DNA from 4 places in the Pseudoalteromonas sp. A25 genome. Region 4 is predicted to be linked to each of the others. Evidence: predicted binding sites of a transcription regulator. Region 4 holds the regulator's gene; each other region holds the start of a gene.
The links. Region 4 encodes LexA, which represses DNA repair genes until DNA is damaged. Its sites were predicted from a motif close to TACTGTATNNNNATACAGTA; they were not measured.

Region 1 (4,223 bases), on a different replicon from region 4:
TACCCGTATGGTGGCTTTAATCAAGCTAATATAGAGCAAGTTAAAGCAGCGGGCTATGAAACAGCAACCACCACAATCCGTGGTAGAGCTAACTACAATGCTACCCGCTCTGACTTGTTCACTTTACCGAGAGTGTTTATCCCCTACCACACTTGGCCACTGCGCTTTTACCAAAAAAGCTTTAGTGCCTACGAAGATAAAAGAGTGCATAAGTCATAAGTTACCTCGGCTGTAGATACGTGATTGCCCATTTCAAAGACATATTGGGTTGTACCAGCAGCCCTCTTATCGTTTTTACTCAATATTTTTTAATACTATGCCAGTTCACTACCGACGACTAACAAAATAGTCCGTGCACAAACCAGCGCTGTGATGGCTCTTTATAAACCCATAACCACTGTCCTTGTGCGTTTCGAGCAATATAATAATCACGCTCTACAACATGATTATCCCACCAGCCAGTACACACTCTTTCTGGCCCCCAGTAAATTACAACTTTTTCTTGTAAAGGCGTCGCGCGCGGCAATAACATACTCGGCCTTTGTTGCTCTGGCATGCGCTGCAACTCGATACTTTTAACTAAAGGCTTACTGGGAGAAAATGAACGCTCGGGTCGATGATCGGCATAAACTTCAAACCCATGTACAGCTTGCTCACCCAACTTAGCCTGTAGCCTTGCCACAAGTTCAGCGGCATCTATCCCTTCACTGTTAGGGTCAAATAACGACTGATTCCCATATTGATTATCGACAAAGTCTTTAACCGATAATGTGATAGCTTGTACTGGTGCGGATAAATGAATATTAGAAAGTTTTAACTCTAAGAGTGATTGCCAAGCTTTCGCACAACCTTCTCCTTTCGCTGTTGCCACTTGCAATACTAATGGTTCTTGGTCTCTTAATTGCAGTTCTAAATGAATTTGCAGCGCAAGTTTGTTTCGCTGCCTTAAAAATAGCGCGAGTTGCTTTAATAACTTACCCAGCGGTTTTGCCAACCATTGCAAGTTTTCTAATTCATATAATAAAGTCAACTGGCGAGAAAATACCAAGGCAGGAACATAATAAGTTAAGGGATGTTGTAATTCGCCTTTAAGGCGCCCTATATATTGCACCAACTCAATATCAAACCGTTTAGCTAGATCAGCAATGGAAATGTTGAGTAGTTGCGACAATATAGTAATACGTAGACGTTGTAGCTTTTCACATGTTTTTTGAGGAAGCTCTGTACTTTGTAAAGTAATGCCCATTATTTGCGCCATAAGCTCTTTGGCATTATCAGTTACAAGGTTTTTTTTACCTTGCGCAAGTAACTTTGCAACCAGCACCGAGTAACCCGTGGCAAAACTATAGCTCAGCTTAAAATCAGCTAAATGCTGCTGAATATGGTGCCAGTAATTGTCTAAGCTTTTATACAAAGACAGCATATTTGTTACCTTGAGTGCAATACCATTCGGCGGAAACAAGCAGATATCGGCTGTTACTAAGTACAGCCAACTAGCGATTTCTTCTAACTTGGCACTTTCTAAAGATTCATCATAGGCAACCACCTGTAGGTTTTCACATAAACTTGCTGCACTTGCCAACCCCATCCCCAGCTTAACACCTGTTTTGAGTGCACAATCAGATACCTGAACAACCTGATTAGTGTGGCTATTCACCACCACAATAGCAGGCTTCCCCGGTTCACAAAGCAGGCTATCTAAGTGCAAATGTTCAAAATGAATATATAACCACAATGTCATTTGGCTATCCGAAATGATGCCGCAAAAGACATTACATTGCCGCTTTCTAGCGCTACAGGCACTAGCTGTGGCCAGTATTCTGCTAAATTAAGTACAAAGGTATTTTTAGGCCAGCCCCCTTTTTGTTTTTTGACTGTGATCGCCATACCTTGCTTATGAGCCGACAAGGCTAAACACAGCGTCACAGGTAATGAAAAAAGCGACTCATTGATAGATCTGAATAAAAACAGTGAGGAACCGCCTTGCTCTGATGCAAGCTGTAATCGCTTAGCTTGTGATATTGTTAATGTGTTATGCCATAACAAAACACTGCTACAAGTATTACTTTTTAAACACTGCTCACTGGCCCAAAGCGCTTCTTTTTCTAATTTTGGCTGGATCAATAACAATTGCTGACTATCAAAACCTAGGTGATATAACTGATGAGCATTCACATGAGCCGGTGGATTAATAAACACAATTAAGTCTTTTTGTGCTTGCAAATAAGACAACCAAAGTTTTAACTCACCAATGCCACTTGGCGATTGCACTTCAATGATCCCCTGTTTAGGTAAGCCCCCCTGTAACTGTTCATCAAGTACAGCAATACCTGTACTAATGCGTTCAAACGATTGAGCCTGTTCACTCCCCTGCCACAGCCATTGGCGATGTTGCAGTAAATCTATTATTTCGCTCATACATATCAAAATCAAAATACTGTACATTTAAACAGTATAATTATTTATGCATAAACTGCAAGATCAAACAAAGCGGCATAGTCTCATACGAGAGACAAATAGAAAAGCCTGCCAAAGGCAGGCTCAATACTCAGGGAAAGAGTTTTTAATGCGAGAAAACGGTCAGTTCAACTTTTGCAAAGTCAGAGGTATCACTCAAACTAATGAGCCACTCTCCTGCTTTTGGAAACTCAATAACCAGCATTTCGTCATTACCCGTGTTTGTTGAAGAATAAAAAGTAATATCTTCATCAAACCAAAACTCATTTGCTTGCGTATTACCATCATTTTCGGGCTGCTGATATTGCGCACTGACATCAACATCGCCTTCACCACCTCGGGTTGCAATATAAACCACATTAACACCTTCAGGCACATCAAGTACAAACTGCAGAGCATCATTACCCACTTTATAATTAACGGTCTCTTGAATGGCAAGGTAGGTCTGCTCAGTATCACCATTGCCTGTACCACCGTCGCTCCCACCGCCTGATACAGGCTCATTACCTGCCATCGCGCTATCAATCCAACTTTTTAAAGCAGCAACATTGGCATATACACCATACTTATTCTCTTGTGCACAGCCTTCACCCCAGCTAACTACACCTACTTGAATAAATTCGCTACCGCGTTGGTATACGAGTGGGCCACCACTATCACCTTGGCACGAGTCTTTCCCGCCTTTTTGAAAGCCGGCGCAAAGTTCAGTGTCTTGCACCGAACCATTGTAAGCTTGTGCGCTATTACACACAGCATTACTTACATAAGGCACGCTTACTTCCATTAATTTATCAGGTGCTTGTCCACCGTAACTGAGCGTACCCCAACCTGACACAGCCAAACTGGTGCCGGGTTTAATTGTTGAATTAAAAAAGGTAGGCTCTGCCAGTTTAATAACCTTGGCATTCTTGTCCGTTATTTTCTCTTTTAGTTTTAAAACAGCCACATCTTTTGACAGCCCAGGATACTCCTGATTGGTATACGTTTTATCTACTACAATTGCTTGCCCAGAACCATCTTTCAGGCTATGAGCACCTACACGTACCTGTATTTCCGGTGATTCTCCATTTACCCCTTCCAAACAGTGTGCCGCTGTTAACACTAAATTATCGGCAACAAGCGAGCCGCCACAGAAATGCTCTCCACCAAGACTTTGAACCGACACTTGGTATGGACGAGAGTGTGGCGTCGCCTCATTACCACCGACGATTCTGATGGAATCTGAAAATTGCTGTGATTTAAGTTTTGTACTAGCGTCGCCCGCAGTTACAGAGCAGCTCAGCATAATGGCAATTGCAGTAAGTGATTTTTTTAGCATAGTTATTTACCTTAATAATGAATGTTGATGATTGCCTTTCAGCGAAGCCATTATTGCGTGGTGGTATGTACAGCTGTAGTGCTTAAATTCATCAGAAAGTATCGGTTTGTAGCCCGTTGTCGCACTCAAATTTAAAGAAGGCTTGAGTATGAAAGCGCACTAAGCATTAAAATCAAGACCTAATTACTGTGTACAAACGGCTACAATTGGATACATAACGCTAAATTACGCTGCTGGTATATCCTATGCAATTTAGGCAAAATGAACCTTAGCGCACGCTTTATACGACACACAGACAAATGCATAATATTTTTTTTAGAATTTACATGGGCATACTCTTAGCAATTGTGAGTATTGTCATGCTGTTTGCATTGTCTGCTTATACAGTGAGTAAATCGCGTATTACTGAACATATTTATCAGCATTACAGTGGTACATTTAAACTTAT
Region 2 (4,223 bases), on a different replicon from region 4:
CAGTGCTAAAGAGATACTTATTTCAATTTTCCTGCTTTTGACCGCGCCAATCAGTGGTTACATGCTCATCAAGTCTGCTATTCATCACAAACTAAAAAGTATTGAGCGTACTTCTGGAAAAGATAACATTGAAGATGATGTTTAACATTGCAAAGTAGAATAAAAAGGCACAACAACAAGTCGTGCCTTTTTTGCTTTTATCGAAAGCACACGGTTGAACATTCGCTATCTTTATGTTGTGCTGTCTAATATATACAATCAGCGTGTTGTTTAATAAGCAGATGCTATTCAAGCTAGGTAAGGGTGATCTTGCATTATCTGAGGCAAATGTTTTGCTATGACAAACTTGCCCTGTTCTACCTAGAGCATTTAGATCAAGCTGTTTGTTTTCATTTTTACAAGGAAACTCATGAATCATACATCTATAAAAAGCAAGCTACTTGTGTTTGTCGGTGTTTTAGTTACCACGTTGGTCATGCTGCTTACACTATATATGTGGCTAAATTTAGGTGCCCAAAATGAAAAGCAAAATAGACAAGTGCAACGTGCAATATATGATGAGGCGCAACGAAGTTTAACTGCTCAAGGTAACTTTTATGCTCAGCGTATCGCAGGCTTTGTTAATGAAGCATACCGAGTGCCTTATACATTTGCGGGGGTTTTAAACGATAGCGCACAATCTCAGCCTCTGCCGCGTGAAGTTGTGCAAAAAGCAGTTGCTGGTGCTTTGAAGCAAAACCAATTTGTTTCTTCTATGTATGCCCAGTTTGAGGCAAATGGATATGATAACCTAGATAACCAGTACAGTACTGGAGCAAGTCATTCAGTCGCCAAAGATGGAACTTTAGAGATTTACTTTACCCGAGATTCTGCTGGTGTTACCCAACAAACAGTAGCTTCAGCTGCAGATAAGTATTTGGACTCTAGAAACGAGTTTGGGCTGAGAGAAGCTGAATGGTATTTATGCGCACGTGATAAAAATTCGCCCTGCATCATGGAGCCATACTTATATGATGGGACGTTAATGACTTCATTAACAGTACCAGTGCAAGCGAGTGGACGGTTTGTGGGTTTGGTTGGTGTAGATGTTAACCTGCCGATTTTCCAGCAGCAAGTAGAAGAGCTATCAGGCTCTCTTTATCAAGGTGCGGCTAAGGTAACACTGCTTAGTGAATTGGGTCTCGTTGTTGGTGCTAGCCACTATGATAAGTTAGCAAGACCACTCAAAGAGTCAATGCCACAGGCGCGTGCTCAAAAACTAATGGGACTGCACAATTCTGAAGATCCTATTGAAATTGGCGATGATATAGCAGTAGCCGTTCCAATTAAGATTAAGTTGGCAAATACTACTTGGTCATTGTTAATAGAAGTGCCAAAGGAAGTGGTACTTGAGCGTGCAACGTCTTTGGCTACTGAGCTTGAAGAATCAGCTGACTCGCTGAGTCAAACTATGTTAGTGGTTGGTGTTATCATTGCGGCTATCGGTATTTTAGTCGCAATGATATTAATCAATACAATTATTAAACCGTTGACACATATTCAGCAGCGAATAGAAAACCTAGCAAGTAGTGAGGGCGATTTAACTCATGAGCTAGAGGTTAGTCGTCACGGTGAGTTGATAGCGTTGGCGAATGGGTTTAACTCATTTACCTACAAGCTTCGTAATATGATTGATGATCTTAAAAAACTTGCGGAGCAATCTTATCAACAGTCATTTGAAACGACCGAGTTGGCCATAAATATTAAAAACAAAGTGGCAAACCAACATAATGAGATTGATAGCGTTGTGGCAGCCATCAATGAGCTAAGTGCAACTGCATCCGAAGTTGCCCGCTCCTCAGAACAAGCTGCGCAAAGCGTTAACGAAGCTGCTAATCAAGTACAAATGAGTGAGTCTAGTATTGTAAAAACCACAGAGACGGTACAGGCAATGGCGTCTCAAGTGTCAGATGCAAAGCACGCAATCACAAAAGTAGTAGAGCGAAGCGCAGATATCTCACAGATATTAGACGTGATCAGAGCAATCGCTGAGCAGACTAATTTACTGGCACTTAATGCTGCCATTGAAGCTGCAAGAGCCGGAGAGCAAGGTCGTGGTTTCGCAGTGGTTGCTGATGAGGTAAGAGCGTTGGCTTCTAAGACACATGACTCAACTAATGACATTAGTAAGTTGATAGATAACTTAACGCATGAAGTTCATCAATCAGAGAACATTATAGAGAGTTCAGTTGCTCAAGGTGAACAAGCTGTCTCTTATTGTAAGGAGTCTGCAGATGCGATGGGAAGCATGGTAGCGATGTTGTCGAATATCTCAAATGAAGTAACTCAAATAGCAACAGCGGCAGAGGAGCAAAGTGTTGTAACTGAAGAAATTAATACTAACACAACAGGGATTGCTGATGCTGCAGTGGAGCTTTCGCAATTAGCAGATCAAGTAGAACAGGCTGCGAGTAAGATGACCCAAATTGTTGAGCAAAAGCATACGCAATTAAATCTTCTCAAAACCAGATAAATCAGACACTGCGTGCCTATGAGAGACGCAGTGCCGTTGTGCTTATACATACTGGCATTATTGAACGGTATAATTTATGATAACTGTTTATTCATACAGTTATTGGGCTCGATTTATCCATGAAACTTTATATCGCTGAAAAACCTTCTTTGGGTAGGGCAATTGCAGATGCTTTACCCAAGCCACACAAAAAGCAAGACGGCTTTATCGAGGTAGGTGATGGCAGTATTGTTTCTTGGTGTATAGGACATTTACTGGAGCAAGCCGAACCAGAAGATTATGATCCGAAATATAAAAAATGGCAGTTTCAAGACCTACCAATTGTGCCTGATACTTGGCAATTCAAAGCAAAGACTAAAACTAAAAAGCAACTTGGTGTACTCAAAAAGTTAATTAAACGTGCAAGCACGATTGTTCACGCTGGCGACCCCGACAGAGAAGGGCAGTTGCTCGTCGATGAAGTACTCCAGCATGTTGGTTTAACAAACGCACAAAAACAGAACGTCCAGAGATTATTAATAAGTGACCTTAACGTGAACGCGGTAAAGCGTGCCATGACAGGAATACAGTCTAATCAGTCATTTGTACCTTTGAGTGTGTCAGCTCTTGCTAGAGCGAGAGCTGATTGGTTGTATGGTATGAATCTCACCCGGGCATATACGTTAGCAGGACAAAAAACAGGCTATCAAGGTGTGTTATCGGTGGGAAGAGTGCAAACGCCAGTATTAGGGCTTGTGGTTAAAAGAGACAAAGAAATAGCAGGGTTTATCTCAAAGCCTTTTTACGAAGTCTCGGCGCATCTAATCACTGACAAGAATGAGCCTCTAATGGCTAAGTGGCAACCTAGTGACGCTTGCAGCCCATATATGGATGATGAAAAGCGGGTGTTAGTTAAAGGGCTGGCTGAAAATGTAGCTTCAAGAATAACAGGGCAGCCAGCTGAAGTTGTTAAATTAACTAAAAAACCAAAAAAACAGTTTGCGCCTCTACCTTATAATTTGTCTGCGCTGCAAATAGATGCGAATAAACGTTTTGGTATGTCGGCAAAGCAGGTGCTAGACGTATGCCAAAGTCTTTACGAAAAACATAAGTTGATCACTTATCCACGCTCTGATAATCGTTATTTGCCAAGCGCGCATTATCACGAAAAAGAACAAGTACTATCGGCTGTGGAAAATAATCAGGGATGTGAAAAAAACCAACTGAATAATGCTGATTTGTCGATTAAGTCTAAATGTTGGAACGATAATAAAGTTGCTGCACATCATGCGATAATCCCGACGAGTAAAAAATTAAAATCGGCTCAACTTGGACACAACGAGCAACAGGTTTATCAACTCATTTGTACAATGTATCTTGCCCAGTTTTACCCAGCATATACTTATAATGAAACGGTGGCTGAAATTTTGATTTCTGGCGGGCTGTTTATTGCTAAAGCTAAACAAGTAACCAATGAAGGGTTTAAAACATTGTTTGGAAGGAAAAGGCTAAGTGATGAGCAAGAGTCCGTTTTTTTGCCCCCCTTAGCTGAAGGTCAGCCATTACTTTGCCAGGATGCACAAGTACAAGAAAAGCATACACAGCCACCTCAATACTACACCGATGCGTCATTGCTGGCAGCGATGACAGGTATCAGCAGATATGTAAAAGACGTACAAATAAAAAAAATTCTAAAAGAGACTGACGGATTAGGAACAGAAGCAACCCGCGC
Region 3 (4,223 bases), on a different replicon from region 4:
TGCGCAATGTCAACTGACACTTTGCCATCCCCTTTTACTTGAGCGAAATCACGAACACGCCTCAATAACCGGTTTGCAATACGCGGCGTACCTCGAGAACGCTTGGCTATTTCATCAGCCCCTTCAGGACTTATAGTCAGATCTAAGTAAAAAGCAGAGCGAGAGATAATTTTTGACAAGTCAGCCACAGAGTAAAACTCTAAACGTTGAACAATACCAAACCTGTCTCTAAGCGGTGATGTCAATGAACCGGCTCTAGTAGTTGCACCGATCAGCGTAAACGGGGGCAAATCCAGTTTTATTGAACGCGCAGCCGGACCTTCTCCTATCATAATATCGAGTTGATAGTCTTCCATTGCTGGATATAAAATCTCTTCAACTTGCGGGCTTAAGCGGTGAATTTCATCGATAAATAGCACATCACCTTCTTCAAGGTTAGTAAGAAGTGCAGCTAAGTCCCCCGCTTTTTCAAGTACTGGTCCTGAGGTAGTTTTAATATTCACCTCAAGCTCATTGGCAACAATATTCGCCAATGTTGTTTTACCTAACCCTGGTGGACCAAAAATCAGTAAATGGTCAAGCGCTTCATCTCGTGTTCTCGCCGCTTCGATGAAGATCTCCATTTGCTTTTTAACATGCGGCTGGCCTGTGTAGTCACTCAGTAGTTTAGGACGTATCGCTCTATCGACCACATCCTCATTACCTTGTACTTCTGGCTCTATTAATCTATCGGCTTCTATCATAAAGGTTACATCATTGATTTAAGCGCTTCTTTAATCAACGCTTCAGTGCTCATATTTGGTTGCGACACATTCTTAACTGCTTTTTGCGCTTGAGCTGGTTTATAGCCTAAAGCCAATAAGGCAGCGATTGCATCGTCTGCAGGGGTGTCGGCAACTGTTGGATTTTGCATTGGCTCTAGTATAGTCGAATCGCTATATGGCGTTAGCAAATCATGGCCAAAGTCTTTGAGTCTATCTTTCATCTCAAGTACTAAGCGTTCAGCTGTTTTTTTACCTACACCAGGGATTTTCACTAATGTTGTTGCATCTTCGTTATTAACGCATTGAATAAACTGCTCAGCCGACATACCAGATAAAATAGCCAAGCCAAGTTTAGGGCCAACACCATTTGCTTTTATTAGCTCTCTGAATAACGCTCTTTCTTTTTTATGATTAAACCCAAATAGCAACTGCGCATCTTCACGTACCACAAAATGCGTATAAACCGCAGCTTGCTCTCCTATATTGGGTAACTCATAAAAGCAGGTCATAGGCATTTGCACTTCATAACCAATGCCTGCTACATCAAGCAATATCTCTGGCGGTTGTTTTTCTAATAACGTGCCATTCAATCTTCCGATCATATTAAATCCTACCTTAGTCTTCTTCGCACTGTCTTGGTCGCACTACCCGCTAAACGAATTAAGTTCTGCTGTGAGTGAGCATGGCATATCGCTATTGCAAGCGCATCCGCGGCATCGGCCTGAGGCGTACCTGGTAACTTCAAAAGACGCTTAACCATTTCTTGAACTTGCTCTTTTTTAGCACCCCCAGTCCCCACCACCGCTTGTTTAACTTGCCGTGCAGAATACTCACTCACCTCAACATCTTGCATTGTAGCCGCAACAATAGCGGCACCACGTGCTTGGCCAAGCTTTAAAGCCGAATCGGGATTGTGTGCCATAAACACTTGTTCAATCGCAAAACTAGTTGGAGAGAATTGCTCAATAAGTTGACTTACCCCTTGGTAAATCATTTTTAAACGGGTGGGAAAGTCGTGCTCACCGAGTTTAATGCAACCACTGCCAAGATACTGAAACTTCGCACCTTGGTGTGTGATCACACCATAGCCTGTAAATCGAGAGCCAGGGTCTATGCCTAAAATAACTGCCAATGCATCTACTCTTTTTTTTCTTTAACAGCATAATGCCAAAATACTGTATGAATTACCAGTTATATATCGGGAGAAACGCACTGTGTCAATCATGTAATTAAACTCACATCGCTATATTAATAAGCGTCTGAAAGTCGCTTTTCTACTTCTTCGTGTTCCTCTAGTGTCATCAACAACTCTGCTTTTTTCTCGCTAGCAATATCTAACCAATGCTTACCTTGTAATGCCCCTTCTAAAGCATAAAGCAGATTTAAGCTTACCCGACCTTGGTTATGCTTTACTCTTAAAAAAGCGCGTACTGAACCTATTTCTCTGAGTACCTCAACGGAGTCAACGCCGGACTCTATGAGCATTTGCTCTGATTTAGGGCCAAGCCCTGGTAAATCAGCTAATTTTATCATTTGAGTTCTCCGACAATGTAGCGCTTTTTTTAGCTACAATGCTCAATTTCATCTTCGATTGTGTACAGCAAGCAACCCGCATTTACCCCTCGGCTAGGTACAACGCTGTCGCAGTTTTCATTCCAAACACGATTATTGCCCATCGATGACCAAGCTCATGCTTTAGAAGGGGCATTACAAGGTAAACACTGGCAGTAGCTAATGCTTAGCACTATATAATAGGTGTGCTTCCCACTGTGGTTTTAGCGTTGCGTTAAAGCTATTTCACTATAATAGCCGAAAACAAAAAAGGCGACCGAAGTCGCCTATTGCAAAATAATTTGCTTAATTATTCGCTATCTAGCTGAGCTTGTTCAACACTAATCGCCAGCTCTTTGAGCGCATCAGGGTTGGCAACACTTGGCGCGTTGGTCATTAGACATGATGCCTGTGTTGTTTTGGGGAATGCGATAACATCACGGATGTTATCAGTGCCACAAAGCAACATCACTAAGCGGTCAAGACCAAATGCAAGGCCTGCATGAGGTGGTGTACCGTACTTCAGCGCATCTAACAAGAAGCCAAACTTGTCTTGTTGCTCTTGCTCATTAATGCCTAAAACTCTAAATGCGGCTTGTTGCATTTCGTTGTTGTGAATACGAACTGAACCTCCACCAACTTCATAGCCGTTTAGAACCATATCGTACGCATCAGAAATCGCCTCAGCAGGGTTGGCTTCTAGCTCTGCCGCAGAAATGTCTTTTGGTGCAGTGAACGGATGGTGTACTGCATGCAGCGTGCCTTCGTCATCTTCTTCAAACATTGGGAAGTCAACAACCCAAAGCGGCGCCCATTTGTTTAAGTCAGTAAGTTCAAGATCAAGACCTACTTTCAAACGTAATGCACCCATTGCTTCGTTAACTACATTGCGCTTATCAGCACCAAACAGAATGATATCGCCCGTTTGTGCGTTAGTGCGCTCAAGTAGTGCCGTGATCACTTCTTCATTTAAGAATTTAGCGATTGGTGACTGCACACCTTCAACGCCCGCGTCACGGTCATTGACCTTCATCCATGCAAGACCTTTAGCACCATAAATACCAACAAACTTAGTGTATTCGTCAATTTGCTTACGAGAAAGCTGAGCACCACCTGGTACTGTTAACACCGCTACGCGGCCTTTTTCGTCGCTTGCAGGGCCTGATAAAACTTTAAACTCTACATCTTTTACAAGATCAGCAACGTCAACCAATTCCATCGGGTTACGCAAGTCTGGCTTATCTGAACCGAAACGGCGCATCGCTTCGCTGTATGCCATTACTGGGAACTGGCCTAAGTCTACGTTGAGCAGCTCTTGCCACATTTCACGGATCAATTGCTCTGTCACTTCACGCACTTGATCAGACGTCATAAATGACGTTTCTAAATCGATCTGGGTAAATTCTGGCTGACGGTCAGCTCGTAAATCTTCGTCACGGAAACACTTAACAATTTGATAGTAGCGATCAAAACCCGACATCATCAGCAACTGTTTAAATAGCTGCGGTGACTGTGGAAGCGCGTAGAAGCTACCTTTGTGAACGCGACTTGGTACCAAGTAGTCACGCGCCCCTTCTGGCGTTGCTTTAGTCAGTACCGGTGTTTCGATATCTAAGAAGTCGTTACTATCTAAGAATCGGCGTACAAAGCTGCTCGCTTTGGCGCGAAGCTTGATACGGTCACTCATTTCTAAACGACGTAGGTCTAAGTAGCGATACTTAAGACGACGCTCTTCTGAGTTTTGCTGGTTAAAATCGAGTGGTAAAGGCTCTGCGCGGTTAATAATGGTTAAACCGGTGCCTAATATTTCAACTTCGCCCGTTGCCATATCTTTGTTAACTTGACTATCAGGACGAGCACGTACAATACCTTTAACCTGTACACAGAACTCTTGGCGCAGTGTATTAG
Region 4 (4,223 bases):
ATGATGTTTTTAAAGGTGGGCCAAAAGTTGCGAAAGTCTTTTTGTGTTATTGCGGTGATCATATTCTCTTCCTAAAAACCATTCTGTTTTGCCAATGCTGATTGTTTGCCTGTAATGGGTTCTTAAACAAGTTCAGAATGACGCTAAGCGAGTACCGAGTGACGAAATGGGTGTGCAATAACAGCACAGTACTCAAGCATGCCCCCGTTAGTTATCGGCTAAAGTGAGGACCTCACATACAAGCAGCGTTACTCAGTGTGATAATCAATACCACTTTTAGGGGTATTTTGCACGGTTGTTTGAAGACAATGCGCCTTTGACTATTTTGCAAACACAATAGGTCCAAAGCAAATCAAAACGCCAGCATTTATAAATGAAAAACTCGCGCTCTGTACATAACAGCGTCGCGAGTTTAAACCTTTAAAACTGAATAATGAAAACTTAACTCATTAGCCAAACGCGCGGGCTTTTTTATACGCTTCTCTACTTTGCATATCACCAAGATAGCGGGTGATATTATCGTGCCCTTCAAGTAAATTTAAGCTATCGGCGATTTCTAACGAAATTGTCATCATAATATCAGCGGCAGAAAACTGCTCGCCAGCGAAGTAGTTTTGCTTTGCAAGCACATTATCTATATATGAGAAATCTAGGTTTAACTCTTTGCTGATATAACCATCCATCGGTTTGGTGCCATCTCGCTGTTCCATGTTCATAAGTAAACGGGCAATAATTGGCAAGCCTAAAGACCCTTCAGCAAAGTGCAGCCACTCTAAGTATTGAAAGTATGCTTTGGAACCCTTCTCTGGGCGCAAATACTCACTTGGTGCTTGATCAAGAATATACTCAATGATTGCGCCCGACTCGCAAAGCACCAAACCATTATGTTCAATAATAGGTGCTTTGCTTAGTGGGTGAACTTTTGCCAAGCTTGCTGGGGCCAAACGCGTTGCGCTATCACGTTCGTGCCGCTCAACTTCGTAGGGCAGGCCAAGCTCTTCTAATAGCCATAAAATTCGCGTTGAGCGAGATTGATTTAGGTGGTGTACTTTTATCATTTTCAGCTCTTATGACAATAGCTTTACTAAAGCTTCGCCCACAGCATGAGCGCTTGTTGGATTTTGGCCTGTAATGACACGGTCATCTTCAATTACAAATTCACCCCAAGGTTGTACTTTGCTGTATTTTGCTGCGTTACGAGTGAGCGATTCTTCTAATAAGAATGGAATATCATTAATAGTGCCAAAGTCTATTTCTTCTTCTCGGGTAAATGCGGTAACGTGTTTGTTAGCAAGTAAAGGCTCACCATTGCTTAATGTAATTGGTAATAATGCCGCTGGGCCATGGCATACTGCTGCAATGATACCGCCCGCTTCATAATGTTTTGCTGCCATGCCCCCAATGTCTTTATTGATTGCTAAGTCAGATAATAAGCCAAAGCCACCCGGGTAGAAAATCGCATCATAATCTTCAATATTCACCTGTGAAGCGACTAAGGTATTGTCGATCTGTGCTTTGAACGAAGAGTCACTTAATACTTGGCTATTCACGTCATCGCCTTCGATGTCTGTGCCGTAAAGAGGCGCCTTGCCACCTTGTATAGAGGCAATATCAAACGCAATGCTGTTGCTGTTCAATACATGAACCACGTGCGTTAGTTCTGGAGCATAGGTACCATTTGCCTGTTCTGTAGTGCCTAGTGTTGCATGGTTAGTAACTGGAATAAGTACTTTTTTCATAATGATTACCTTTGTATAAACGCCATCGACAATGAGATGAATCTCACACTATATTGATCTTTTAAAAATAACAATGAGTAGGCATGGCGAAACACTTTTGCTGTATAGCAAAAATAACATCGAGCAGACGTTATTAAGGTTCAAATACAGCTGATAAACGTGGTCAGTCGATAAAAAAACAGAGACCGTACCTTTTTGTATAAAAGGAATTTAAAAGCATATTGTTAGTTTAGAAATAATACTTTGATATTTCCCCTTCACCCATTGCGATTTTCTATTAACTGTATATACTCACAGTAAATGTACTGTATGGAAAACCAGTTGTATGCGTCCACTTACAAAAAGACAAGAACAAGTATTTGAACTAATCAAGGTGTTTATTAAAGATACGGGAATGCCTCCGACTCGAGCTGAGATTGCAGAAGCACTAGGGTTTAAAAGCGCGAATGCAGCCGAAGAGCACTTGAAGGCGCTAGCCAAAAAAGGTGTGATTGAAATGGTGCCTGGTGCGAGCCGTGGGATTAGATTAGTTGAAGAAATAGAGAAAGAAGATCCAGGACTACCTCTGATTGGGCGCGTAGCTGCTGGGGAGCCGATTTTAGCGCAGCAGCATGTAGAAACGCATTGCCAAATTGATGCTCACTTATTTAAACCAGCAGCCGATTACTTACTCAGAGTAAATGGTATGAGTATGAAGGATATAGGTATTTTAGACGGAGATTTGCTAGCAGTTCACAGTACTAAAGTTGCAGAAAATGGTCAGGTTGTTGTTGCTAGAGTTGAAGATGAAGTAACTGTTAAAAGATTGGAGAAGGCGGGGAAAAAAGTGCTTTTACATGCTGAAAATGAAGAGTTTTCGCCAATCACTGTTGATTTGGAGTATCAGTCTTTTGAGATTGAGGGCCTTGCTGTCGGCATTATTCGAAATAATAGCTGGGTTTGATATTGCAGAAGTTTTTTGATCGTGCTCCGAGTATTTGATACAGAGATATATTGACGAGCCTCATCCAATATCTATTTATGATGGCTTTTTATGGCCCTGCATAGCTCTACTGAAAGCGTGATGGAAAGCAGCTGATATTTACGATGATATGTGTTCGTCAATCTTTGTCCTTGCATATTCGAAAAGGTTTTCCCGCTTCTTTTGCTTCATACATCGAGGCATCGGCGTTTTGTATTAATTTGCTTTCGGTTTCGCCATCATCAGGAAAGAGTACCGCGCCTATACTCACTTCTAGGTGTATTTCATGGATTTGATTGTTGCTTCCTTCGATGCAGTAATTATCGGCAAGTAAGCTATACTTGTGCTGTGCCAGTTTCATGAGTTGGTTTTTGTCCGCTATATGTGGCGCGATTATAACGAACTCGTCTCCACCATACCTGGCTACAAAATCAGATGTTCGACGAAACATTTTTAGTTTCGCAGCAATGCCTCTTAAGAGCTGATCTCCAGCTTGATGCCCTAACTCATCATTAACGGCTTTAAAGTTATCTAAATCGATAAACAGCAAACCAAAACTTGTATCGTACCTGATAGCATCTTGAACATACTTATGTAGTTCGTTATCGAATGAGCCTCGGTTATTGAGCATAGTGAGTTTATCCATTACAACCATATTCTCTAGATTACGCTGCAATTCGAATCTCTCTTTTGAAAAAATGATTGTTCTAGCTAACAGAGAACTCGTTAGTTCATGTTTTGGAATGTAATCTTGAGCACCTAACTGGATGGTTTGCTCTCCAATTCTCTCATTTGAGTCGCCAGTGAGCACAACGATGGGAATGTTTGGCACGAAGTGTTTGACGGTAATAAGAGTGTTGAGCCCTGAGCTGTCTGGTAAATTGAGGTCAATGAGCAGAATGTCAGGTGAACATTGCCGTGTAGCTAATTTTAATGTAGCAAGGTTTTTTAAAGACTTAAGCTTAAACTGATGACGCCCATTATGGTTCACGAGGAACTGCTGTATTAAGTAAATATCATCTTCATTATCTTCTAAAAGATAAATTAGCCATTTATTCATTGTTGCTCCTAGCAAAGTGATTGTAAGTGAACCAGTATTTAGTAAGCACTTCGAGCAGCTCAATTAGGTCAACTACCTTACTAGGTTTTGTTATATATGACTTGGCGCCTAACGAGAAAGCGTGTTCAATATCAGAAGGCTGACTCGATGTTGTGTAACTAATTATACATAACTTATTGACCAAGCCCCTTTGCTTAATGTGCTTTAAGGCTTCTAGCCCCCCCATTTTTGGCATGTTTAAGTCTACAAGATAGAGCTTATCTCCCTTGAGACCGTGAGTATCTATATATTCCAAAAGCTGTTCACCATTTTGTAATACGATCAGATTTGGCTTTGGAGTAATGTATTCACATGCAGTTGTAAATAGGTAAACATCATCGGTGTCGTCATCCACTAATACTATATCCATACTTACCCCCGAGTGCTTGGTAGGTTAATAATAAAAGTGGTACCGTTACTCTTG

Region 1: imuA (translesion DNA synthesis-associated protein ImuA) is a predicted target of LexA. The motif match lies at 2,436-2,455, and genes of this name have one in related genera.
Region 2: GDK41_RS04510 (DNA topoisomerase III) is a predicted target of LexA. The motif match lies at 2,594-2,613, and genes of this name have one in related genera.
Region 3: ruvC (crossover junction endodeoxyribonuclease RuvC) is a predicted target of LexA. The motif match lies at 1,938-1,957, and genes of this name have one in related genera.

What each region holds. Positions count from the first base shown of each region.
Region 1 covers NZ_AP021846.1:2,115,598-2,119,820, forward strand. The annotation lists gene GDK41_RS08945 (polysaccharide deacetylase family protein) at 1-219, shown strand, start outside; gene GDK41_RS08950 (Y-family DNA polymerase) at 338-1,741, opposite strand; gene imuA (translesion DNA synthesis-associated protein ImuA) at 1,738-2,418, opposite strand; gene GDK41_RS08960 (serine protease) at 2,564-3,775, opposite strand; gene GDK41_RS08965 (ATP-binding protein) at 4,102-4,223, shown strand, end outside.
Region 2 covers NZ_AP021846.1:1,008,257-1,012,479, forward strand. The annotation lists gene GDK41_RS04500 (Na+/H+ antiporter subunit G) at 1-145, shown strand, start outside; gene GDK41_RS04505 (methyl-accepting chemotaxis protein) at 410-2,512, shown strand; gene GDK41_RS04510 (DNA topoisomerase III) at 2,632-4,223, shown strand, end outside.
Region 3 covers NZ_AP021846.1:2,369,968-2,374,190, forward strand. The annotation lists gene ruvB (Holliday junction branch migration DNA helicase RuvB) at 1-743, opposite strand, end outside; gene ruvA (Holliday junction branch migration protein RuvA) at 749-1,366, opposite strand; gene ruvC (crossover junction endodeoxyribonuclease RuvC) at 1,375-1,896, opposite strand; gene GDK41_RS10080 (TfoX/Sxy family protein) at 2,013-2,297, opposite strand; gene aspS (aspartate--tRNA ligase) at 2,626-4,223, opposite strand, start outside.
Region 4 covers NZ_AP021847.1:363,956-368,178, reverse strand. The annotation lists gene GDK41_RS18205 (GNAT family N-acetyltransferase) at 1-62, opposite strand, end outside; gene GDK41_RS18200 (glutathione S-transferase family protein) at 450-1,058, opposite strand; gene GDK41_RS18195 (type 1 glutamine amidotransferase domain-containing protein) at 1,068-1,739, opposite strand; gene lexA (transcriptional repressor LexA) at 2,065-2,682, shown strand; gene GDK41_RS18185 (two-component system response regulator) at 2,840-3,760, opposite strand; gene GDK41_RS18180 (response regulator) at 3,753-4,169, opposite strand; gene GDK41_RS18175 (PAS domain-containing sensor histidine kinase) at 4,172-4,223, opposite strand, start outside.